DNA from 2 places in the Streptomyces lienomycini genome. Region 1 is predicted to be linked to the other one. Evidence: predicted binding sites of a transcription regulator. Region 1 holds the regulator's gene; the other holds the start of a gene.
What was found. Region 1 encodes HspR, which represses chaperone genes until heat shock. Its sites were predicted from a motif close to TTGAGNNNNNNNNNCTCAA; they were not measured.
Positions count from the first base shown of each region.

Region 2: the regulator HspR is predicted to act here: its motif matches at 2,008-2,026, upstream of lon (endopeptidase La).

Region 1 covers NZ_CP116257.1:211,470-223,177, reverse strand. The annotation lists gene BJ961_RS01080 (helix-turn-helix domain-containing protein) at 96-1,040, shown strand; gene BJ961_RS01075 (helix-turn-helix transcriptional regulator) at 1,063-2,055, shown strand; gene BJ961_RS01070 (helix-turn-helix transcriptional regulator) at 2,018-3,055, opposite strand; gene BJ961_RS01065 (sugar ABC transporter substrate-binding protein) at 3,206-4,324, opposite strand; gene BJ961_RS01060 (heat shock protein transcriptional repressor HspR) at 4,510-4,965, opposite strand; gene dnaJ (molecular chaperone DnaJ) at 4,971-6,173, opposite strand; gene grpE (nucleotide exchange factor GrpE) at 6,210-6,875, opposite strand; gene dnaK (molecular chaperone DnaK) at 6,872-8,731, opposite strand; gene BJ961_RS01040 (MraY family glycosyltransferase) at 8,876-10,306, opposite strand; gene BJ961_RS01035 ((Fe-S)-binding protein) at 10,562-11,708, shown strand, end outside.
Region 2 covers NZ_CP116257.1:1,340,378-1,352,085, forward strand. The annotation lists gene BJ961_RS06365 (sensor histidine kinase) at 1-305, opposite strand, end outside; gene BJ961_RS06370 (response regulator transcription factor) at 302-1,036, opposite strand; gene BJ961_RS06375 (spermidine synthase family protein) at 1,150-1,848, opposite strand; gene lon (endopeptidase La) at 2,049-4,472, shown strand; gene BJ961_RS06385 (lysozyme) at 4,583-5,410, opposite strand; gene BJ961_RS06390 (MarR family winged helix-turn-helix transcriptional regulator) at 5,650-6,144, shown strand; gene BJ961_RS06395 (protein phosphatase 2C domain-containing protein) at 6,202-6,993, opposite strand; gene BJ961_RS06400 (sensor histidine kinase) at 7,437-10,646, shown strand; gene BJ961_RS06405 (roadblock/LC7 domain-containing protein) at 10,643-11,155, shown strand; gene BJ961_RS06410 (DUF742 domain-containing protein) at 11,152-11,592, shown strand; gene BJ961_RS06415 (GTP-binding protein) at 11,573-11,708, shown strand, end outside.

The sequences.
Region 1 (11,708 bases):
GCCACACAATCAGTGCATCATGTTCCTGCATGTTCAGGACCCTGGGGGGTGTAGATTTGACAACGAATCGGACTAAAGCGCCACATCCCCATGCGATGTCCGAACTGTGCGAGGAGGGCAGTCGCCTCTATTCGGCAGCTCTGCGCATCGGACGTGTGGCACGGCAGGACGCCGAAGCCGTACCATGCCTGACCGAGTTCGCCCTCCTGCACCCTGATCCGGACGACGCGAACTGGCTGCGTCCCGTGCCGCCGTCGGTGGCCCTGGCCCAGCGGCTCAACTCGATCGAGCGGGAGATCGCCGAACGCCGGCGCATGTCGATCGAACTGGCCGACGCCTTCGAACCCTTCCTCACCCTCGGCGCACACGCCACCACGAACACGCACTCGATCTCGGTCCTCGAGGGACTCGACCGCATCAACGGCGCGCTCGATCTGGCCACGTCCGAGTGCCGGTCGGAGATGCTCACCGTCCAGCCGAGCAGCCGTCGCCTCGAACACACGCTGCTCCAGGGGCTGGAGCGCGACCGGCCGCTGCTCGACCGCGGAGTACGGATCAGGACCCTCTACCAGCACACCGCCCGGTACAGCCCGGAGACCCTGGGGTACGTGTCCCAGTTCTCCGACGGCAAGGTCGAGTACCGGACGATCGACGAACTGGTGGAACGCCTCATCATCTGCGACGAGTCCGTCGCCTTCATTCCCACCCGCGACGACCGTCAGGTGGCTCTGGAACTCCGCCACCCCGGCCTCGTCCGGTACCTGATCAAGGTCTTCGAGTTCATGTGGTCCCGCGCGGTGCCGCTGAGCACCGGCGCCCCCTACGAGACCGCGCCCGACGGGATCACGGAGATCCAGCACTCGATCGCCAAACTGCTCGTCGAAGGACACGTGGACGAGGCCATCGCCCGCCGCCTGGGCATGAACGTGCGAACCTGCCGGGCGCACATAGCCAAGCTGGCTCAGGCCCTCGGCAGCGGCAGCCGCGCCCAACTGGGCTATCTCATAGCCCAGTCCGGGATCCTGGAGCAGGACGACTGATACGCCGACCGGAGGCCCCCGCATGACGGCAGAGGCGCGCGCGCCGCACACCGAGCACGGTCCCGACGAACTGTGCCCCGCGGGAACGCTGCTGTACCAACGCGCGTTGGACGAAGGACAGATCACGGTGGCGGAGGCCACCGCGACGCCCTGCCTGCTCGACTTCGGGCTCCTGCAGCCCTCCCTCGACGCCCCGGACCGGCTCGGGCCCGTACCGCCGGCCGTCGCACTGCACCGGTTGCTGCGTACGTCCCAGGAGCGCATCGCCGACGAGCGCCGCCGGGAGGAGCGGCTGACCGAGACCTTCGCACCGCTCCTGCGCACCGCGTCGCAGTCGACCGGCGGGGAGGCCGCCACGCTCAGGCTGCTCAGCGGCAAGGAGCGCATCGACCGGACCATAGGCGAGGTCATGGCCGTGGCCACCGACCAGGTACTGACGATCCAGCCCCACAGCACGCACATCGGTCCGCACCCCCGCGTCCACGAGGCGGCGTTGGCACGCGACCAGGCGCTCCTGGACCGCGGCGGCCGCATCCGGACCCTCTACCAGCACACGCTGCGCCACGCCCCCACCGTGCTCGCCCGCTACGAGCTGCTGCGCGGCGACGTGGAGGCCCGCACCCTCGACGAGGTCACCGAACGCCTCATCGTCGTGGACCACTCGGTCGCCTACATACCGGCCAAGGCCGACCGCACCATGGCCCTCGAAGTCCGCCACCCCGCCCTCATCGCCTACTTCGTCAACACCTTCGACCGCCTCTGGCACCTCGCCACCCCGATGCACCCGCGCGCCGTCCACCAGCCCACCCTCGACGGCATCACCCCGCGCCAACGCGCCATAGCGGCCCTCCTCACCGAAGGGCACACCGACACCGACATCGCCGACCGCCTCGGCATGAACGTCCGCACCGCACGCGTCCACATCGCCAAACTCGCCGCCACCCTCGGCAGCGAGAGCCGGGCTCAGCTCGGGTTCCTCATCGGGCGGTCGGGGATTCTCGACCGGGAAGGATGACGGAGGCCGGCCCGGTGCGCGGGGAGCCGTCCAGGCCCGCCTGGGCGATGCGCACCCCCAACTGGGTACGGCTGGCCGCGCCCAGGGTCTCCGAGAGGCGGGCGATGTGCGCGCGGGCCGTGCGGACGCTGATGCCCAGCCGCTCCGCGATCACCGCGTCCTGGTGGCCCTCCGCGAGGAGCGCGGCGATGGACTGCTCGCGAAGCGAGATGCCCTCGATGCCGGTGGCGGGGAGCGGGGCCGTCAGGGGGATCGCCAGGCGCCACAGGCGTTCGAAGACCGTGCCGAGGTAGCCGACCAGCGCGGGGTGGCGCAGTTCCAGGGCCATCGTGCGGTCGGTGTTGGCGGGGACGAAGGCGACCGTGCGGTCGAAGAGGATGAGCCGGTCGATGACCTCGTCCAGCGTCCGGGCCTCCACCGCGTCGCCCATCAGCTCCAGGTAGTTGAGCAGGCCCTGCCCGTGCCGGGCCACGTGCGTGTACAGGTCCCGCATCCGCACCCCGCGCCCGCGCAGCGCCAGCGCCCGGTGCAGCCCCTCGGACAGCTCCGCCTCGCGCCTGATGCCGCCGGGCTGGACGGTGAGGACCTCCGTCGTGCAGGCCTGCGTCGCCTCGTCCATCGCGGCCTGGATGCGGGAGAGCCCGTCGAGGACCCGGATCGCCGTGCTCTCCGTGCCGGCCGGGGTCCGGAGCAGCCGGCCGAGGCCCGCGTACCGCTCGAAGGCCTCCACCGCGGACCCCACCCGCCGCTGGCTGGCGCTGACCTCGTCGTGGACGCCGCGCAGCAGCCGCGTCATGACCTCCTGCGGGGAGGTCGGCACCAGCCAGTCCATGTCGTCCGGGTCGGGGTGCAGCAGGGCCAGTTCCAGGAGGCAGGGCACCGGCTCGGCGTCCTGGCGCGGCACCCGGCCGCGGCGTACGGCCCGGGAGTACACGCGGTCCCCGGCCGCGCACAGCCGGTCGGCCCCGTGCGGGTGCTCCTGAGCCACGTGCCCGGCCATCGCCCATCCCACCCCCGGTTCCGGCTCTTCCGGAGCGCAACTATGCGCGGCCGGGACCGGCTCCGCAACACGGCTCGACCCGGGGCGGGCGGCTGAATACGCCGGTTGCGACCGGAATGCCCGGGCGGTCCGACCAGGGCCCGTGCCGGGCTACTTCAGCCCGATCTTCGCGCACGCCTCCGCGTACTTGGCGGTGCAGATGTCGGTGACCTTGAAGAAGCCCTCCGCGACGACCGTCTCCTCGATGTTGCTCTGGGTGAGGGCGACGACGGGGACCAGCTGGGCCGGGATGCCCTTCTGGGTGGGGCTGTCGACCTTGTCGCGGGCCAGCGCGTCGAACTGGATGTCCCGGCCCTGGACCCGGGCCACGGCCATCTCCGCGGCGTTCTCGGCCTCCTGCGGGTAGGACTTGTACACGCTCATGTACTGCTCGCCGGTCACGATCCGCTGCACCGCGGCGAGTTCCGCGTCCTGGCCGGTGATCGGCGGCAGGTCGGTGACGCCCGCGTCCTCCAGGGCCTTGATGACGCCGCCCGCCATGCCGTCGTTGGCGGAGTAGACGCCCGCGATGTTCTTCTTGCCGATCTTCTCGATCGCCTCGGTCATGTTCGCCTCGGCGTTCTCCGGCTTCCAGTCCTTGGTGTCGAAGGACTGGGCGATCGTCACCTTGCCGTTCAGCTCCGACAGCGCGCCCGCCTTGAACTGCTTGGCGTTCGGGTCGGTGGACGAGCCGTTCATCATGACGATCTTGTCGGAGCCGGACGACTTGTCGCCCAGCGCCTCGACCAGGGAGCGGCCCTGGACCTCGCCGACCAGCTCGTTGTCGAAGGAGATGTAGGCGTCGATCGGGCCCTCGGCCAGCCGGTCGTAGGCGATGACGGGGATGCCGGCGTCCTTCGCCTTCTGCACGCCGTCCGCGATGGCGTGCGCGTCGACGGCGTCCAGCACGATCACGTCGACCTTGTCGTCGACCATCTGCTGCATCTGCTGGGCCTGCTTGGCGGCGCTGGCCTCGGCGTTGGCGTACTTGACGTCGCCCTCGTCGCGCGTGAGGTCGCCGATCTTCGCCTTGAAGAAGGGGTAGTCGAACTGCTCGTAGCGCGTGTTCTCCTTCTCCGGGAGCAGCAGGCCGACCGTGATGTCGTTGCCCTTGGTGGGACTCGCCTCGTCGCTGCTCTCCGACGCGCCCAGCACACCGCAGGAGGCCAGCGAGAAGGTCATCAGGGACGCGGCCACGGATATGGCGGTACGACGGGCACGGCTGCTCACTGCGCTTACCTTCCGACACACGGGTGTTGTTGGTGACCCAGGTGACCCAGGTGAACGAAGCCAACGCTGTCTTCACCAAATCGTCAAGAAGTACTAGACCAATGAGACAGCACCGTTGTGAACAAGCCCCGGAGGACGCGTTCGTCCTCCGGGGCCTGCGATGCCGTTTTCCCTTGTGCCGCCTGTCAGTCCGAGGCCTGGCCGTGCCGCTTGGGCCGCCAGACCACCAGGGCGCTGGTCTGCTGTACCTCTTGGTAGGGGACCAGGTCACGGCGGTACGACGCGTGCACCGCCGCCTCCCGTTGACGCATCGCCGTCGCCGCGCCGTCGAGGGCGTCGGCCAGCTCGGCCGCCCTGGCCTGGAGCGCGGCGACCTGGTTCTCCAGTTCGATGATGCGCTTGATTCCGGCCAGGTTGATGCCCTCGTCCTGCGACAACTGCTGCACCTGTCGGAGCAGGTCGATGTCGCGGGCCGAGTAGCGGCGGCCGCGGCCCGCCGTGCGGTCGGGGGAGACCAGGCCGAGGCGGTCGTACTGGCGCAGGGTCTGCGGGTGCAGGCCGGAGAGCTGGGCCGCCACCGAGATGACGTAGACCGGGGTGTCCTCGGTCAGTTCATACGGGTTGCGTCGACGACCGTCCATTCCCGTCAAGCTCCCTTCGCGGCCTGGAACAACTCCGCCCGCGGATCCTCGTCCGCGGTCGCCTCGCGATACGCCTCCAGCGCGTCACGAGCCTTCCCCGTCAGGTCCTTCGGAACACTCACCTCCACGGTGACCAGAAGGTCGCCGCGGGTGCCGTCCTTGCGGACCGCGCCCTTGCCCCTGGCCCGCATGGTGCGCCCGTTGGGGGTGCCCGGGGGCAGCTTCAGGGTGACGGGCGGACCGCCCAGGGTGGGGACCCGCACCTCGCCGCCGAGGGCCGCCTCGGCGTAGGTGACGGGGACGGTGACGGTGAGGTTGTCGCCCCTGCGGCCGAAGACGGGGTGGTCCTTGACGTGGACGACCACGTACAGGTCGCCCGCCGGGCCGCCCCGCTCGCCCGGTGTGCCCTTGCCGCGCAGCCGGATGCGCTGCCCGTCCGACACCCCGGCGGGGATGCGGACCTGCATCGTCCGCGAGGACTTGGCGCGTCCGGAGCCCTTGCAGACGTCGCAGGGGTCCTCGGCGATCAGACCGCGGCCCTTGCAGTCCGGGCACGGGTCGGTCAGCGAGAAGCCGCCGCCCGAGCCCCGGGCGACCTGGCCGGTGCCGACGCAGGTCGGGCACACGCGCGGCGTGCCGTTCTTGTCGCCGGTGCCGGAACAGGCCTTGCAGGGCGCCTGCGAGGACATCCTGAGCGGCACGGTCGCGCCCTCGATGGCCTCGGTGAAGCTCAGGGTGACCTCGGACTCGATGTCCTGCCCGCGCCGCGGCTGCGTACGCGTGCCGGTGCCCGGGCCACCGCCGGTGCGGTTGAACAGGCCCCCGAAGACGTCGCCGAGCCCGCCGCCGAAGCCGCCTGCGCCACCCTGCCCTCCCCCGCCGCCCTGGGCGCCGCCTCCGAAGAGGTCGCCCAGGTCGAAGTTGAAGGTGCCGCCGCCGCCCGCGCCCGGCCCCGGGCGGAATCCGCCGTTGCCGAAGAGGGAGCGGGCCTCGTCGTACTCCTTGCGCTTCTTGGGGTCACCGAGGATGTCGTTGGCCTCGGAGATCTCCTTGAAGCGCTCCTCCGCCCTGACGTTCCCCTTGTTGGCGTCCGGGTGGTTCTCGCGGGCGAGCTTCCGGTACGCCTTCTTGATCTCGGCCTCGGTGGCGTCCTTGGGGACGCCGAGGACCTTGTAGTAGTCCTTCTCGATGAAGTCCTTGGTGCTCATCCCCGACGTCCCTCCTTCCCGTGTCCCGTGATGGCGTCAGCCCTCCTCCGGGCCACCGCTCTCCTTGTTGTCCGCGGAGTCGGCGGGTGCCTCGGTGCTGCTCTCCTCGGCCGGCTTGACGGTCTGCGCGCCCGGCTGCGGCTCGGCCACCGCCACCCGCGCGGGGCGGATGGTGCGTTCGCCGATGCGGTACCCGGGCTGCAGGATCGCCACGCAGGTCGTCTCGGTGACGTCCGGTGCGTAGGAGTGCATCAGGGCCTCGTGGATCGTCGGGTCGAAGGGCTCGCCCTCCTTGCCGAACTGCTGGAGGCCCATCTTGGCGATGACCGCCTCCAGCGAATCCGCGACGGACTTGAAGCCGCCGACCAGTTCACCGTGGTCCCGGGCGCGACCGATGTCGTCGAGCACGGGAAGCAGCTCGGACAGGAGGTTCGCGACGGCGACCTCCTTGACCGCGACGCGGTCCCGCTCGACCCGGCGGCGGTAGTTCTGGTATTCGGCCTGGAGCCGCTGGAGGTCCGCCGTGCGCTCGCCGAGCGCCGTGCGCACCTGGTCCAGCTGGGCCACCAGGGCCGTGTTCTCGCTCGCGTCCCCGGCCGGGGCCGCCCCCTCTTCGGAGGCGGCCTGCGGCTCGGCGTCGTCAGGAGTGGCGCCGGAGGGGACGTCGGGCTTCTCCTCGAAGCCCGGGGTCTCCTCCGTCACGCGGCACCGTCCTTGCGCTCGTCGTCCACGATCTCGGCGTCGACGACGTCGTCGTCGGCCTTGTCACCGGAGGCGGCACCCGTGCCGGCGCCCGGGGCCTCGCCGCCGGCGGCCTGCGCGCCCTGGGCGTCGGCGTACATGGCCTGGCCCAGCTTCTGCGAGACGGCGGCGACCTTCTCGGTGGCGGTGCGGATCTCGGCGGAGTCCTCGCCCTTGAGCTTCTCCTTCAGCTCGGCGACGGCGGACTCGACCTCGGTCTTCACCTCGCCGGGGACCTTGTCCTCGTTGTCCTTGAGGAACTTCTCCGTCTGGTAGACGAGCTGCTCGCCCTGGTTGCGGGACTCGGCGGCCTCGCGGCGGGCGTGGTCCTCCTCCGCGTACTTCTCGGCCTCCTGGCGCATCCGGTCGACCTCGTCCTTCGGCAGCGAGGAGCCGCCGGTGACGGTCATCTTCTGCTCCTTGCCCGTGCCCAGGTCCTTCGCGGTCACGTGCATGATGCCGTTGGCGTCGATGTCGAAGGCGACCTCGATCTGCGGGACGCCGCGGGGCGCCGGCGGCAGACCGGTCAGCTCGAACATCCCGAGCTTCTTGTTGTACGCCGCGATCTCGCGCTCGCCCTGGTAGACCTGGATCTGCACGGAGGGCTGGTTGTCCTCGGCGGTGGTGAAGATCTCCGAACGCTTCGTCGGGATCGTCGTGTTCCGCTCGATCAGCTTGGTCATGATGCCGCCCTTGGTCTCGATGCCGAGGGACAGCGGGGTGACGTCGAGGAGCAGGACGTCCTTGACCTCGCCCTTGAGGACACCGGCCTGCAGGGCGGCGCCGATGGCGACGACCTCGTCCGGGTTGACGCCCTTGTTGGCGTCCTTGCCGCCGGTCAGCTCCTTGACGAGCTCGGCGACGGCGGGCATACGGGTCGAGCCGCCGACGAGAACGACGTGGTCGATCTCGGACAGCTGGATGCCAGCGTCCTTGATGACGTTGTGGAACGGCGTCTTGCAGCGCTCCAGCAGGTCGGAGGTCAGCTGCTGGAACTGGGCGCGGGTGAGCTTCTCGTCCAGGTGCAGCGGGCCCTCGGCGGACGCCGTGATGTACGGCAGGTTGATCGAGGTCTCGGTGGACGAGGACAGCTCGATCTTGGCCTTCTCGGCGGCCTCGCGCAGGCGCTGGAGGGCCATCTTGTCCTTGCCGAGGTCCACGCCGTGGCCGGACTGGAACTGCTTGACCAGGTAGTCGACGACGCGCTGGTCCCAGTCGTCACCACCGAGGTTGTTGTCACCGTTGGTGGCCTTCACCTCGACGACGCCGTCGCCGATCTCCAGCAGCGAGACGTCGAACGTGCCGCCACCGAGGTCGAAGACCAGGATGACCTGCTCGTCCTTGTCCAGGCCGTACGCCAGCGCGGCGGCGGTCGGCTCGTTGACGATGCGCAGGACGTTGAGGCCCGCGATCTCACCGGCCTCCTTGGTGGCCTGGCGCTCGGCGTCGTTGAAGTACGCCGGGACGGTGATGACCGCGTCGGTCACCTTCTCGCCCAGGTAGGACTCGGCGTCCCGCTTCAGCTTCTGCAGCACGAAGGCGCTGATCTGCTGCGGGTTGAAGTCCTTGCCGTCGAGGTTGACCTTCCAGTCGGTGCCCATGTGGCGCTTGACCGAGCGGATGGTCCTGTCGACGTTCGTGACCGCCTGGCGCTTGGCCACCTCGCCGACGAGCACCTCGCCGTTCTTGGCGAAGGCGACGACGGACGGCGTGGTCCTGGCGCCCTCGGCGTTGGTGATGACGGTGGGCTCGCCGCCCTCCAGAACGCTGACGACGGAGTTAGTCGTGCCCAGGTCGATGCCGACCGCACGTGCCATGGTGAATAACCTCCAGCTGACTTGAGTGGAACAGGCTCAAGTGTGCATGACGCCCGGCGATGGGTCAACAGAGGTGAGTCGGGCGGGCTCAACTCTTATCCGTTCCTTACGCGCAACGGCGCCCTGACCTGGGCGTTCTCGGCGCTACCGGCCTGACGAACCGGAAAAATCGTTCCCCGGAAGGACGCGTCGCCCGGGACTCCGGTTGCCCCGCGAGGGCCCTGCGACTCCTCCCCGGCGCCGCGGAACGGGACGGCGCCGGGGACCGGGACCGCCGCGGCTTTGGCGACCGCCGCGGCTTTGGCGGCCGTCCGGCCACCGGTGACCGTCCCGCCGCCGGTGACCGCCCGACACCCGGTGACCGCCCCGCCGCCGGTGACCGCCCGACACCCGGTGACCGCCCCGCCGCCGGTGACCGCCCGACACCCGGTGACCGCCCGACACCCGGTGACCGCCCCGCCGCCGGTGACCGCCCGACACCCGGTGGCCGTCCCGCCGCCGGTGACCGCCCGGCCGCCGGTGACCGTCCGGCCCCCGGTGACCATCCCTCCCCGGTGACCGTCCCGCCGCCGGCGGCCGTGGTGCCCCGGGCGACCGCACCCCGCCCCCGCCGCCCGTACACCCGTACCCGCGACAGCCCCAGCACCCCGCGGCCGCGCCGCCCGCCACCCACAGCACCGCCGGTCCGCCCACCCGGCCGGTGTGCGCGAGGACGCCCACGAGCACCGCGCACAGCGCGGCACCGCCGAGGACCACCACGGCGCCCTGGGGGGTGAGTCCGAGCCGCCGCAGCCGGTGCGCGAGATGGTCGGGACCGCCGCGCGTCAGGGGCCGTCCGGCCAGTCGGCGCGAGAGGAGGACGAGGACGGCGTCGGCGACCGGCACCGCGGTCAGCGCGAACAGCACTCCCGCGTCGGCGCCGGGTTCCCGCCCCGCCCGGGCGAACACTGCGGCCCCGGCGAGCAGGAACCCCGTGAAGAGCGCCCCGCACGCGCCGAGCGCGATCCGCGCGGGATGCCAGTTGTGCAGCAGGAACCCGGTGAGCGCGGCCGCCAGCGCCAGCAGCAGCACCGCCGGCCCGTCCATCAGCTCCGCCGCGGCACAGGCACCGACCCCGAAGGCGGTCACGACGCCCACCGTGCCGGCCACCCCGTCGGCGTGGTCGAGCCCCCGGAAGGCGGCGGTGACCAGCGCGATCCAGCCCACGGCGAGCGCGCCGGCCACCGGCCCGGTCTCCGCGTACGGCACCACGCAGGCCGCCGCGGCGGCCGTACCGGCCAGGAGCCACCGCCGCCGCAGCCGCCAGACGTCGGTGGCGAGACCGAGCGCGCCGACGGCGGTCGCGGCGACGAGCAGCGGGCCGGCGCCCGCACCGAGCGGCACCGCGCCGGACCACTCCCCGGCCCACGCGACCAGCCCGGTGGCGAGGACGACGGCCGCACCGCCGAGCAGCGGGACGGGACGCCGCCGTCGCCGGTCGGCCAGGCCGAGGCGCAGGGCGGGCGCCCTCAGCAGCGCGGCGAGGAGGGCGGCGAGAAGGAAGGAGGCGGTGGCGGCGGCGATCCCGTAGAGCACGGAGACAAGTTATGCCGACTATCACGTTTTGCGATGAATCGCGCGTTCGGTCCGGCGTGGCGCCGCGGACCGGACGGGACCCGTGGACCCGGTGCCGCGGAGGGGTCCGGCGGGGTCAGGGTTGCCTCAGCGACGCAGATCACCGCACGTGCGACTACAGTGCGGCGGAGGATGGGGGTAGTCTCAGACGAACTGAATAAGTTACCGCTTAGTAATACCGCCCTCTCGAACCTCGCAGGCCCGAGGAGCCCCCAAATGCAACTCGCCGCGATCATCGTGTCGCTGGTCCTGATCGTGGTCGGCGTCGCACTGTTCGGCCGCGCCGTCCTGCAGATCTTCAACTACATGCGGCTGGGCCAGCCCGTACCGGCCGGAACGCGGACCAACGATCCCGTGGACCGCACCGTCACCGTGGTCAGGGAGTTCCTCGGCCACACCCGGATGAACCGCTGGGGCATCGTCGGGGTGGCGCACTGGTTCGTCGCGGTGGGCTTCTTCTCCCTGCTGCTGACCATCGTCAACGCCGTCGGCCAGCTCTTCCAGGCCGACTGGATCCTGCCGGTCATCGGCGACTGGGCGCCGTACAACGTCTTCGTCGAGTTCATCGGCACGATGACGGTCGTCGGCATCCTGGTCCTGATCGCGATCCGCCAGGTGAGCAAGCCGAACAAGCCGGGCCGCAAGTCCCGCTTCGCGGGCTCCAACTTCGGCCAGGCGTACTTCGTCGAGGCCGTCATCCTCATCGTCGGCGTCTGCATCTTCATGCTGCACGCGCTGGAGGGCGCCCTCCACCACGTGGACGGCTACGAGGCGTCGTTCTTCATCTCGTACCCGGTCGTCTCCGCGCTGCGGGACACGGACCTCGGAACGCTCCAGAACCTCGTCTACCTCTTCGCCGGCCTGAAGATCGCGACCTCCTTCATCTGGATGATCACGGTCGCCCTGAAGACCGACATGGGCGTCGCCTGGCACCGCTTCCTCGCGTTCCCGAACATCTGGTTCAAGCGCGACGCGAAGGGCGGCACCGCGCTCGGCGCGCTGCTGCCGATGACGTCCGGCGGCGAGCCGATCGACTTCACCGACCCGGGCGACGACGACGTCTTCGGCGTCTCCCAGGTCGAGCAGTTCTCCTGGAAGGGCCTGCTGGACTTCTCCACCTGCACCGAGTGCGGCCGCTGCCAGTCGCAGTGCCCCGCCTGGAACACCGGCAAGCCGCTCTCCCCCAAGCTCCTGATCATGTCCCTGCGCGACCACGCGCACGCCAAGGCCCCCTACCTGCTGGCCGGCGGCGGCAAGACGATGGAGGGCGAGGAGAAGGCGTCCGAGGAGCAGCTGGCGGGCGTGCCCGCGGCGGCGCTGGCGGAGGCCGAGCGCCCGCTGATCGGCACCCTCGAGGAGCAGG
Region 2 (11,708 bases), 1.1 Mb from region 1:
CGGCGCGTGTAGTCGCCGTGCGAGATGGACCGGGCGACGGCGTTCATCTCGTCCAGCGGCGCGGTCAGCGAGTGCGCCACGAACTGGGTGATCAGCAACGTGGCGATCATGGAGAACACCGTGATGAAGCGCAGCTCCGTCTTGGTGTGCACCGCTATCACCGACAGGCCGGTGGTGATCAGCACCGACGTGACGACCAGCGCGCCCAGCTTGGTCTTGATCGAGAACGGGCGTACGCCGCCCCAGGGATCCCCGGTGTTCCGAGGGCCGGGGCTCCTCCGTGCGGCCTCCCGTCCTCGGCTCATGGCGTCGGCGTCTCCAGGGCGTAGCCCACGCCGTGCACGGTGCGGATGCGCTCGGCGCCGATCTTGCGGCGCAGCGCCTTGATGTGGCTGTCGACGGTGCGGGTGCCCGAGGCGTCCGCCCAGTCCCACACCTCGGCGAGCAGCTGCTCACGGGAGAGCACCGCGCGCGGGGTGTTCGCCAGGCAGACCAGCAGGTCGAACTCGGTGGGCGTGAGGTGGACGTCCTCGCTGCGCACCCGCACCCGGCGCTGCGCGTGGTCGATCTCCAGCTCACCCAGGCGCAGGATGCCGCTGCGCGGCGTCGAGGCGGCCACCACGGCCCGCTCCACCCGCCGCAGCAGCACGTGCACGCGCGCGGCCAGCTCGCGCATCGAGAACGGCTTGGTCATGTAGTCGTCGGCGCCGACGCCGAGACCGACCAGCATGTCCGTCTCGTCGTCGCGCGCGGTGAGCATCATCACCGGCACCGGCCGCTGGGCCTGCACGCGCCGGCAGACCTCCAGACCGTCGAAGCCCGGCAGCATGATGTCGAGGATCAGCAGGTCGGGCTGCCAGGCCTCGGCCGTGTCGACGGCGGACGGACCGTCCCCCGCCGTTTGCACCAGGAACCCTTCGGCGCGCAGGCGGGTGGCGATGGCGTCCACGATCGTCTGATCGTCCTCGACCACCAGCACCCGACGCTGCGCGCCCTGGGTGGCCGTGTTGTTGTGGGAGGTCTGTGTCTGCTCCATCGCCCGCCCCTGAGGTGTGCTTTCCGGAATCCGTGGGGTGATCCCATGACTGCGCTCGACGCTTGAATGATCCGCGTCAGGGCAGCAGCGTACGGGGAGTCACCGCGCCTTTGCTATCCAGGCCCGACGCCGATGTGCACGACGTCCGGAACGCCCCGGGCAACGGGGATCTCTTCGGTACGCACCTGTTGGAATCCGGCATTACGCAAGGTTTCTTCGAATTCCGGAGAGGGCTGCGCGGACCATACGGCAAGCACCCCGCCGGGCCTCAACAGCCGCGCGCAGCCCGCCAGTCCGGACGGCGCGTAGAGCCCGTCGTTGCCCTCGGTGACGGTCCAGCCGGGGCCGTTGTCGATGTCGAGGCACAGGGCGTCGTACGTGTCGGATGTCTCATTGACGTACGCGACCAGGTCCGCCTCGACGATCTCCGTGCGGGGGTCGGCGAGGGCCTCGGCGGAGAGCGGGGCCAGCGGCCCGTCGCGGTGCCAGTCGATGATCGCGCCCTCGCGTTCGACGACCGCGATCCGGCCCCAGCGGGGGTCCGCGGCCGCGTGGACGAGGGAGAAGCCGACGCCGAGTCCGCCGATGAGCAGGCGCGGCGCGGTCCGCCCGCCGGCCGTGGACAGCGCGTCGGCCGCCGCGTCGACCAGGCGGCGTTCGGAGCGTCCGTCGGAGGTGTCCATCAGGAAGCAGCCGTTCGCGATGATCTGCAGCAACGTCCCGTGCCGGCGCAGGACCACCTCGCCGTACGGACCGTCGCGGCGGTCCAGCACCTCGGGGATGTCGGCCAAGGGGTGGGAAGTGAGGGACATCGGCCCATCCTGGCACCCGCCCCGCGCAGGAATGCCGGTCGGTCCGGGGGCGCTGTGCACAGGAGGGCCGCCGCTTGCCCGCGAGGTGCCGAGGCGCGGCCCCGCGCTTGATCGCTCAGAGCGAACAGCTGGTGGGGAACAATCAGAGGCTCCCTTTCATTGAGTCGATGTAACTCAACTTGACTGCCGAAGGGGAGATCATGGCTGCTGAGTCCGCCGCCTTCACACCGCTCACCCTGCCCGTGCTGCCGCTCGACGACGAAGTGGTCCTGCCCGGCATGGTCGTCCCCCTGGACCTGAGCGACGCCGAGGTACGGGCCGCGGTGGAGGCCGCCCAGGCCGCCGCCAGGTCCGAGCCCGGCAAGCCCCGCGTCCTCCTCGTCCCGCGCATCGACGGCACCCACGCCGCCACCGGCGTCCTCGGCACGGTCGAGCAGGTCGGCCGGCTGGCCGACGGCGACCCGGGCGCCCTGATCCGCGGCCGGGGCCGGGTGCGCATCGGCGCCGGCACCACCGGTCCGGGCGCCGCGCTCTGGGTCGAGGGCACCCGGGTCGACGAGACCGTCCCCGATCCGCTGCCCGGCCAGGTGGCCGAGCTGGTGACGGAGTACAAGGCGCTCGCCACCGCCTGGCTGCGCAAGCGCGGCGCCTGGCAGGTCGTCGACCGGGTCCAGGCCATCGACGACGTGTCCGCGCTCGCCGACAACTCCGGTTACTCGCCCTTCCTCACCACCGAGCAGAAGGTCGAGCTGCTGGAGACCACCGACCCGGTGGCCCGTCTCAGGCTCGCCACCCAGCAGCTGCGCGACCACCTCGCCGAGCAGGACGTCGCCGAGACCATCGCCAAGGACGTCCAGGAGGGCGTCGACAAGCAGCAGCGGGAGTTCCTGCTGCGCCGCCAGCTCGAAGCCGTACGCAAGGAGCTGCGCGAGATCAACGGCGAGCAGGACGGCGAGGAGTCCGACGACTACCGGGCCCGCGTCGAGGCCGCCGACCTGCCGGAGAAGGTCCGCGAGGCCGCGCTCAAGGAGGTCGACAAGCTGGAGCGCTCCTCCGACCAGTCGCCGGAGGGCTCCTGGATCCGCACCTGGCTCGACACGGTCCTGGAGATGCCGTGGAGCGAGCGCACCGAGGACGCCTACGACATCCGGGGCGCCCAGGCGGTGCTCGACGCCGAGCACGCGGGCCTGGAGGACGTGAAGGAGCGCATCACCGAGTACCTGGCCGTGCGCAAGCGGCGCGGCGACCGGGGCCTCGGCGTGGTCGGCGGCCGGCGCGGCGGTGCCGTACTGGCCCTGGTGGGCCCGCCCGGCGTCGGCAAGACCTCGCTCGGCGAGTCCGTCGCCCACGCGATGGGCCGCAAGTTCGTCCGCGTCGCCCTCGGCGGCGTCCGCGACGAGGCCGAGATCCGCGGCCACCGGCGCACGTACGTCGGGGCGCTGCCCGGCCGGATCGTGCGGGCGATCAAGGAGGCGGGGTCCATGAACCCGGTCGTCCTGCTCGACGAGATCGACAAGGTGGGCTCGGACTTCCGGGGCGACCCGGCCGCCGCCCTCCTCGAAGTCCTCGATCCGGCGCAGAACCACACCTTCCGGGACCACTACCTGGAGGTCGAGCTGGACCTCTCCGACGTGGTCTTCCTGGCCACCGCCAACGTCCTGGAGGCGATCCCGGAGGCCCTGCTCGACCGCATGGAGCTGGTCCGCCTCGACGGCTACACCGAGGACGAGAAGGTCGTCATCGCCCGTGACCACCTGCTCCCGCGCCAGCTGGAGCGGGCCGGACTGGACGCCGACGAGGTCACCGTCGACGAGGGCGCCCTGCGCAGGCTGGCCGGCGAGTACACCCGCGAGGCGGGCGTACGCACCCTGGAGCGGTCGATCGCCCGGCTGCTGCGCAAGGTGGCGGCCCAGCACGAGCTGGGCGAACGGAAGCTGCCGTTCACCGTCACCGACGGCGACCTGCGCGCTCTGATCGGACGGCCGCACCACGTGCCCGAGTCCGCGCAGGACCCGGCGGAGCGGCGCACCTCGGTGCCGGGCGTGGCCACCGGCCTCGCGGTCACCGGCGCGGGCGGCGACGTCCTGTACGTCGAGGCGTCGCTGGCCGACCCGGAGACGGGCGCGGCGGGGCTGACCCTGACCGGTCAGCTGGGCGACGTGATGAAGGAGTCGGCGCAGATCGCGCTGAGCTTCCTGCGCAGCCACGGCGCCGAGCTGGAACTGCCGGTGGGCGACCTCAAGGACCGGGGAGCGCACATCCACTTCCCGGCGGGCGCGGTCCCCAAGGACGGCCCGAGCGCCGGCGTCACCATGACCACGGCCCTCGCCTCGCTGCTCTCCGGCCGGCTGGTCCGCACCGACGTGGCGATGACCGGCGAGGTCTCGCTGACCGGGCGGGTGCTGCCGATCGGCGGGGTCAAGCAGAAGCTGCTCGCCGCGCACCGGGCGGGGATCACCACGGTGATCATCCCCAAGCGCAACGAGCCCGACCTGGACGACGTCCCGGCGCAGGTGCTGGACAAGCTCGACGTCCACGCCGTCACCGACGTCCGCCAGGTGCTGGAACTGGCGCTCGCACCGGCGACCAACGGTGCGGAGTCGGAGGTTCCGGTCGCGGCGTGACGGACGCGCACCGGATGAGGTGAAGGCCCGGGTCCCGTGAGGGTTCCCGGGCCTTCGCCCGTGCCGTTGGCGCCGGTCAGCCGCTGGCGCCCGTCAGCCCGTGGCGCCGGTCAGCCGTTGGCGAGCGCCTGGACGCGGTCCAGCGCGCCGTTGAACTTGTTGTGGTCGCCCACCGTCGGACCGGACGACGTGTACTGCCACATCGTGTAGTAGCCCCAGCCGGCCGGCAGCGTGCCCACCGTCGAGGCGTACCGGGCCACCCACAGCGGGTTGTTCGCGGCGAAGCCGCCGTAGTTGCCGGTGCACTGGGTCCACCAGCTGGTCGCCGTGTAGATCACGGCGTCCCGGCCGGTGCGGGCCTTGTACGTGTTCAGGAAGTCGCGGACCCAGGTGACCATCTGGCTCTGCGTCTTGCCGTAGCAGGTGGCCCCGTACGGGTTCCACTCGATGTCGAGCGCGCCCGGCAGCGTCTTCCCGTCCTTGGACCAGCCGCCGCCGTGGTCGACGAAGTAGTTGGCCTGGGTGGCGCCGCTCGTCGTGTCCGGGGTGGCGAAGTGGTACGAGCCGCGGATCATGCCGACGTTGTAGGAGCCGTTGTACTGCTGGGCGAAGTAGGGGTTGGTGTAGTAGGTCCCCTCGGTGGCCTTGGCGTAGGCCCACCTGACGCCGCTGTTCCACAGGGTCGACCAGGCGACGTTGCCCTGGTGGCTGGAGACGTCCACGCCCTCGGTCTGGGCCGCGCGGCCCGGTACCGGGGTGCCGTGCTCGCCGTCGTGGGCCGCGACGCCCATGCCCATGTGGGCGGAGCCGCGCGGCGGGACGTCGGCGGACGACGAGGCGTGCGCCGGAAGAGTGAAGACGAGGGAGAGCGCGGCGAGCAGGGTCCCGGCGACGGCGAAGCGCCGTCCACGGGCCGATCCGGGTCTGTGCACGAGCATGACGTGCCTCCGATGGCTCGGTGGTGGCTCGGTGGGGGATGCGCGAGTGGGGAGAACCCATGAGTGGCGTGAGCATGCCACCAGCGGGTCCGGTGAAGACGCTACGCACGTAGAACGGGGGTGGGAAGAGGGACCGGCAGCCGCCGTTGGTCTAAGCCTGCGAAATACTTGCCAAGCTGCGGTGATGGCGGCCCGTGGCGGAAACTTTCAGGACCGGGAAAATCGAGGCAGGGGCTGACGTGCACGAAGACGGGAACGACGGCGGTCGCGGAGTTGAATCCCACCTGTCCGGCAGTGGTGTGAACCAACCGGAGTTCCTGGCACTGGAACGCGAGTTGACGGTCCTGCTGCGACGGGCGCGGGCCAACCAGGGCGAGATGGCCCGGGAGGTCCACCCCGACCTGGAGTCCTCCGCGTACGGCCTGCTCGTCCGGCTCGGCGAGTGCGGCGGGCAGCGCGCCACGGACCTGGCCGGCTTCATCGGCGTCGGCAAGGCGACGATGTCCCGCCAGCTGCGCGCCCTGGAGGAACTCGGGCTCGTCGCCCGCGAACCCGATCCCGCCGACGGCCGGGCCTGGCTGGTCACCCTCACCCCCGAGGGCCAGGAGCGCGTGGGCAGGGTCCGGGAGGCCCGCCGCGCCCGGTACGCCCGCAGGCTCGCCGACTGGAACCCGCGCGAGGTGACCGAACTGGCCCGGCTGCTGCACGAACTCAACCGGGGCATGGAGCGGTAGCGCCGGGCCGGCCGTCGCCCGGCCGAGCCCGGACCCGCCCCTGCGACGCGGCCCCTCTCACAACTGCGCGTACACCACCGTCGCGTCGTCGTGCGTCTTGCCGCGGCCGAGGAACGTCCGGTCGCCCGCCGCGTCCACGCGCTCCAGCTCCCGCACCCGGTCCACCAGACCCCGGGCGCCCTGCTTGCGTACCAGCGCCAGGCACTGCGCCCAGTCGCCCTCCCCGAACTTCTCCACCCACCGTGCGGCCCCGTCCGTCAACGCGGCCAGCGTCCGCACCCCGTCGCGCGGCAGCACCCCCGTCACGGCACGTGCCGCCACCGCGGGATCGGCCGCGGCCGTGAAGAAGCCGCCCTCCCTGTTGCGCAGGTTCGCGTCCACCAGCGCCTCCGAGGCGAGGGCCGCACGGGGCAGCCGGGCCAGCCGGTCGTCCAGGACCGCCGAGACCGTGCCGTCCGGGGCCTCCACCAGCAGGGCCGAGTCGGACAGCACCAGGTACTCGACCGAGGCCGGGGACCAGCGGGCGAGGACCACGGTTGCCTGCGGCGTGCGCGGGTGAGAAAGGTCACAGGTTTCGGCGTGCGCCGCCGAGGTACGAGCGATGGCGCGGGACAGGGCCTCGGCGAGGGGAAGATCCGGGAGTGAAACGGTCAGTTCGGTCAGTGCGCCGCCGAGGCGCGCGGTGAACCACGGCACGGAATGCAGACAGCCCGACGCGGTCCGTGGCGGCGTCACACCGTCCAGCACGACGAGTGAACCGCCCTGTCCCGAGGCCGGTAGCCCGACGCTCGCGAAGTCCTCGTTGGGGTGGTCGGCCAGACCGGGTTCCGAGACAAGTTCCGTGCGCATCCGGCCAGTCTGCACGACCCCTTCACAGGGTCCGCAAAAGATCGGCGACTTCCCCGCAATCAACGCAGCAGCGCAGGTCAGGCGCCGGATTTGGGAGGAGATTCCGTGCTCCGGCTACGCGTGGCGGCACATAGTGCCACCGCCTGTCGCGGACGTCCAACCGGCACGCCGCGCGACCACCCCGTACGAGCCGTCGGAACTTGCTCCCCAACTCCCGTCCGGGGTTCACTCCTTCGGGTGGCGGGTCGGATGATGCGCGCTCACCACCCACCGGCACTGGGAGGGTCGGGAACCGGTGGGGGGCATGTCCCGCTCACGCGGTCTCCCCGCCCGACGCGCTGCCGGCGGCCGGGAAACGGCCCAGAGCCCGGCGGAGTGCGCACGCGCCCCCGACCGGCCAGTTGACGGAGCGCCACCCGGTCCCACGGGTACACGAGTCAGGAATGCGAGCACCGGTGCAGAAGACGCGGCCTCGTCGCACAGGCAAGCAGACGGCCCCCGCGGGGAGCGCGGAGCGTACCCCCGGCGCCTCCACCCCACCGCCTCCCCAGACCCCACCCGTGGGCAAGGGCCGTCCCACCCACGTACGCAACCGCCTCATCGTCGCGGTGGCGGTCGTCGCCGCCGCCGTCGCCGGGGCCGGAGCCCCGTCGGTCGTGGCCGCCTCCGGGCAACTGCACGACTCCCAGTCACTGGTGACGCTCGCCGAGCAGACCCAGGGCGCGCTGACCCTCGCCCATTCCCTCGCCGACGAGCGCGACGAGGTCACCCCGTACATCGCGGCCGGGCGCCCCAAGTCCAAGGCGCCCTCCGAGCAGCGCAGCGCCCGCGTCGACCGCCAGGTGGAGGAACTGCGCACCGACACCGACACGCCCGCCTCCCTGCGCGACGACCTGGACGCCGTCGCGGCGCTGCGCCGGGCCGCGCTCACCGGCAAGAGCACCGCCCTCGAGGCCCACGACGCGTACTCGGAGGCGATCACCGAACTCCACGCCCTCGCCGAGGAACTGGGCGAGGAGTCGCCGCCCCGTGCGGGCGCCGGCGCGTACGCGCTCGCCGAACTGGACACCGCCGTCCAGCAGGCCGCCGCCACCCGCGGTCTGCTGCTCGCGGCCCTGAACGTGCCGAGCACCACCGAGACGGTCATCGACCCGTTCACCGGCCTGCCGACCGAGGAGACCACGACCAAGGGCTCCGACGCCAAGCAGCGCGACGCGCTCTCCGCCGCCGCCCAGCAGGCCCGCGTACGGTCCGACGCGGCGCTCGCCGACTTCCGCGAGAGCGCGCCCAAGGAGGCCCGGGACCGCTTCGACGCCACCGTCGCCGGGCCCGAGGTCAACTCCGCGGAGAAGTACCTCGCCGGTCTCACCGACGAGCCGACGCTCTCCGACGACGACCTCGCCACCAGCACCAAGAGGCTGGACGCCGCGCTATCCGCCCGCGTCGACGCGATGCGCGGCGCCGAGTCCGCCCTGTACGAGAAGCGGGTCGAGGCCCTGGAGCAGTTGCGGGACGACGACGTCACCGCGCTGGAGGTCCGGATCGCGCTCCTCGGCGCCCTGATCCTGCTGGCCCTCGGCATCGCCACCGCGCTGGCCCGCACCCTCACCCGCCCGCTGTCGGTACTGCGCCGCGGCTCGGCGCGGCTGGCCGGCGCGGAGGACCCGACGGCCGAGGAACCGGTCGCCTTCACCGGCCGCAACGACGAGTTCGCGCAGGTCGTCCGCTCCGTCAACGCCCTGCACGCACACGCCGTCACCCTCGCCGAGCGGGTCGGCACGCTGGAGGCCGACCGCAAGCACCTCGTCGGCCAGCGGCAGAAGATGGCCGACACCCGCGAGCAACTGCGAGCCGAACTCGCCGAGTCCGTCGCCCAGCTCGACGTCGTCCGCAAGAGCATCGGCGGCACCTTCGTCAACCTCGCGCTGCGCACCCTCGGCCTGGTCGAGCGGCAACTCGCGGTCATCGAGAGCCTGGAGGACCGCGAGCAGGACCCGGACCGGCTCGCCACCCTGTTCAAGCTCGACCACTTCGCCACGGTCATGCGCCGGCACAGCGAGAACCTCCTGGTCCTCGCCGGTACCGAGCACGTGCAGCACAGCACCTCGCCGGTGCCGCTGGTCGACGTGGTCCGGGCCGCGGTCAGCGAGATCGAACGGTACGAGCGGGTACGCATCGCCGCGCTGCCGCCCCACGCCCACGTGGCCGGGTTCGCCGCCGACGACCTCTCCCACCTGCTGGCCGAGCTGATGGAGAACGCCACCTCCTTCTCGCCGCCCGACCTGCCCGTCGAGGTCTCCGGCTGGCTGCTGGAGAACGGCGAGGTGATGCTCTCCGTCCAGGACGAGGGCATCGGCATGGCCACCGAACGCCTCCAGCGGCTCAACGCCCGCCTCACCGACTTCGACCCGGACGCGCCGTTCGACCAGGAGGGCGAGGACGGTCTCGGGCTCGGTCTCTACGTCGTCGCCCGGCTCGCCCACCGGCACGGGGCGCGCGTGCGGCTGCGGGAGCAGAAGCAGGGCGGTGTCGCGGCGGTCGTCGTGCTCCCGACCCCGCTGCTCGCGGCGGCCCCGCCGGCGGCGCTGGCCCCGACCGTGCCGGTGTCCGACGGCACCGGCTCCTTCTCCCTGCCGGGTGCCGACGCGGAGGCCAACTCCAACGTCCTGCGCGGACGCGCGGAGAAGGCTCAGCAGCCGGAGAAGGCGGAACAGGCGGAGAGGGCAGAACAGGCGGAACGGGCAGAGCGGGCGGAGGGAGCGGAGGGGACGGAGCAGGCTCGGGCGAACGCCGGGGACGAAGCAGACACCCGTCCCGACACCGACCCGCTGGTGGCCTCGGCCGAGGCAGCCGTACGCCGCGCGGAGGCGGACGCGGAGGCGGACGGGCCGCGCGCGACCCCTACCACCGAGCCGGAGGCCACGCAGCCGGAGGCCCCGGAGCCGGAGAGCGAGGAACCGGCCACCCCGCAGGCGGAAGCCGCAGAGCCGGAGAGCAAGGAACCGGCCACCCCGCAGGCGGAAGCCGCGCAGCCGGGAGCCGTGGTGCCCGACGAGGGTGACGCCCTGGCCGGGGAGGCCGCCCCGCAGCCCGGTCGTGATCTCCCCGACGACGCGACGATGGCCCTCTTCCTCCCGGCCGTCGCGGAACCGGAACCGGAACTGGCCCGGGAACCGGACCCGGAACCGGCCCCCGAACCGGAACCGGCGCCGGAAGCGACTCGGCCGGAGCCCGCACCCGGTCCGTACGCCATCGGCCCCGACGCCCATGACCGCACGCCGGACGAGAGCGCGGCCCGGACCCAGGACCGGGCGGACCGGATGGACCCGGTGGACGCCGCGGCCGCGTCGGCCGACACCGAATCCCGAAGCGCCGCTCCGGAACCGGAGGAGCCCGTCACCGACAAGGGCCTGCCGAAGCGGACCCCGAAGCTCGCCGCCCCGGCCTCGGTGCCGCGTCCGCGCGCGTCGGGTTCCGTCGACGCCGAGGCACTCCGCCGTCGCCTGGGAGGATTCCGCCAGGGGGCGGAGGCGGGCCGCCGGGACGTCGAGGCGGAGATCGCCGACCGGACGGACCGGCACGAGGCGCCGCCCACCGCGGCGGGCACGACCGAAGAAGCAACGGGGGGCACCGTCGAGGAGGCAAGCAGTTGACCGCGCCCAGTACCTTCGGACTGAGCAGTGAAGCCCGCAATCTCCACTGGCTGCTGACCAACCTCGTCGAGGAGGTGCCCGGCATCCAATCGGTCGCGGTGGTCTCCTCCGACGGCCTGCTGCTCCTCTCCTCCGACCCCGGTCGCAACGAGGAGGCCAGGCAGGTCCGCGAGACGCCCCGCGCGGGCCCGCGCGGCTCCGCCGCCGACCTCGCCACCGTCGTCTCCGGCGTGGGCAGCCTGACCGTCGGCGCCGCCCGGCTGATGGACGTCGGCGCCGTGAAGCACACGATGGTCACCATGGACGAGGGCAGCCTGTTCGTCATGTCGATCAGCGACGGCTCGCTGCTCGGCGTGCACGGCTCCGCGGACTGCGACATGAGTGTCGTCGCGTACCACATGGCGCTCTTCGTCGGTCGCGCCGGCCACGTCCTGACCCCCGAACTCCGCAGCGAACTGCGGCAGTCGCTGGAGTCCCCGGAGTCCGAGTCGGCGGGGAGGACCCGATGAGCAGCAGCCCGCGGAAGAGTCCGAAGAACCTCCCCGTACGCGGCGCCGACCGCAAAGCGGCCCGCGTCCGCCCCTACTCGCTCACCGGCGGCCGCACCCGCTTCGGCCACGTCCTGCTCGTCGAGACGTTCGTCGGCGCCACCGCCGGCACCGCCGCGCTCGAAGCCGCCGAGGAGCGGAAGGAGCTGACGAACGGGAGCCTCACCTCCCGCGTGATGCCGGAGATGCGGGCCATCGTCGAACTGTGCCGCCGTATGCGTACGGTGGCCGAGATCGCCGCGCTGCTGAAGATGCCGCTCGGTGTGGTCCGCGTCCTCATCAGCGACCTGGCGGACCAGGGAAAGATCCGTGTGTACGGCACCGGGACCGGCCACGGCACGGGCCGCCCCGACCGCGCACTGCTCGAAAGGGTGCTCAGTGGGCTCCGCCGTCTCTGACGCCGCCGCGTTCGGCGTCCCCCCGCTCGTCGACACCGACGGGCCCGTACAGCCCTGGCAGCGGGACGCCACCCGGGCGCCGGTCGCCACGAAGATCGTCGTCGCGGGCGGTTTCG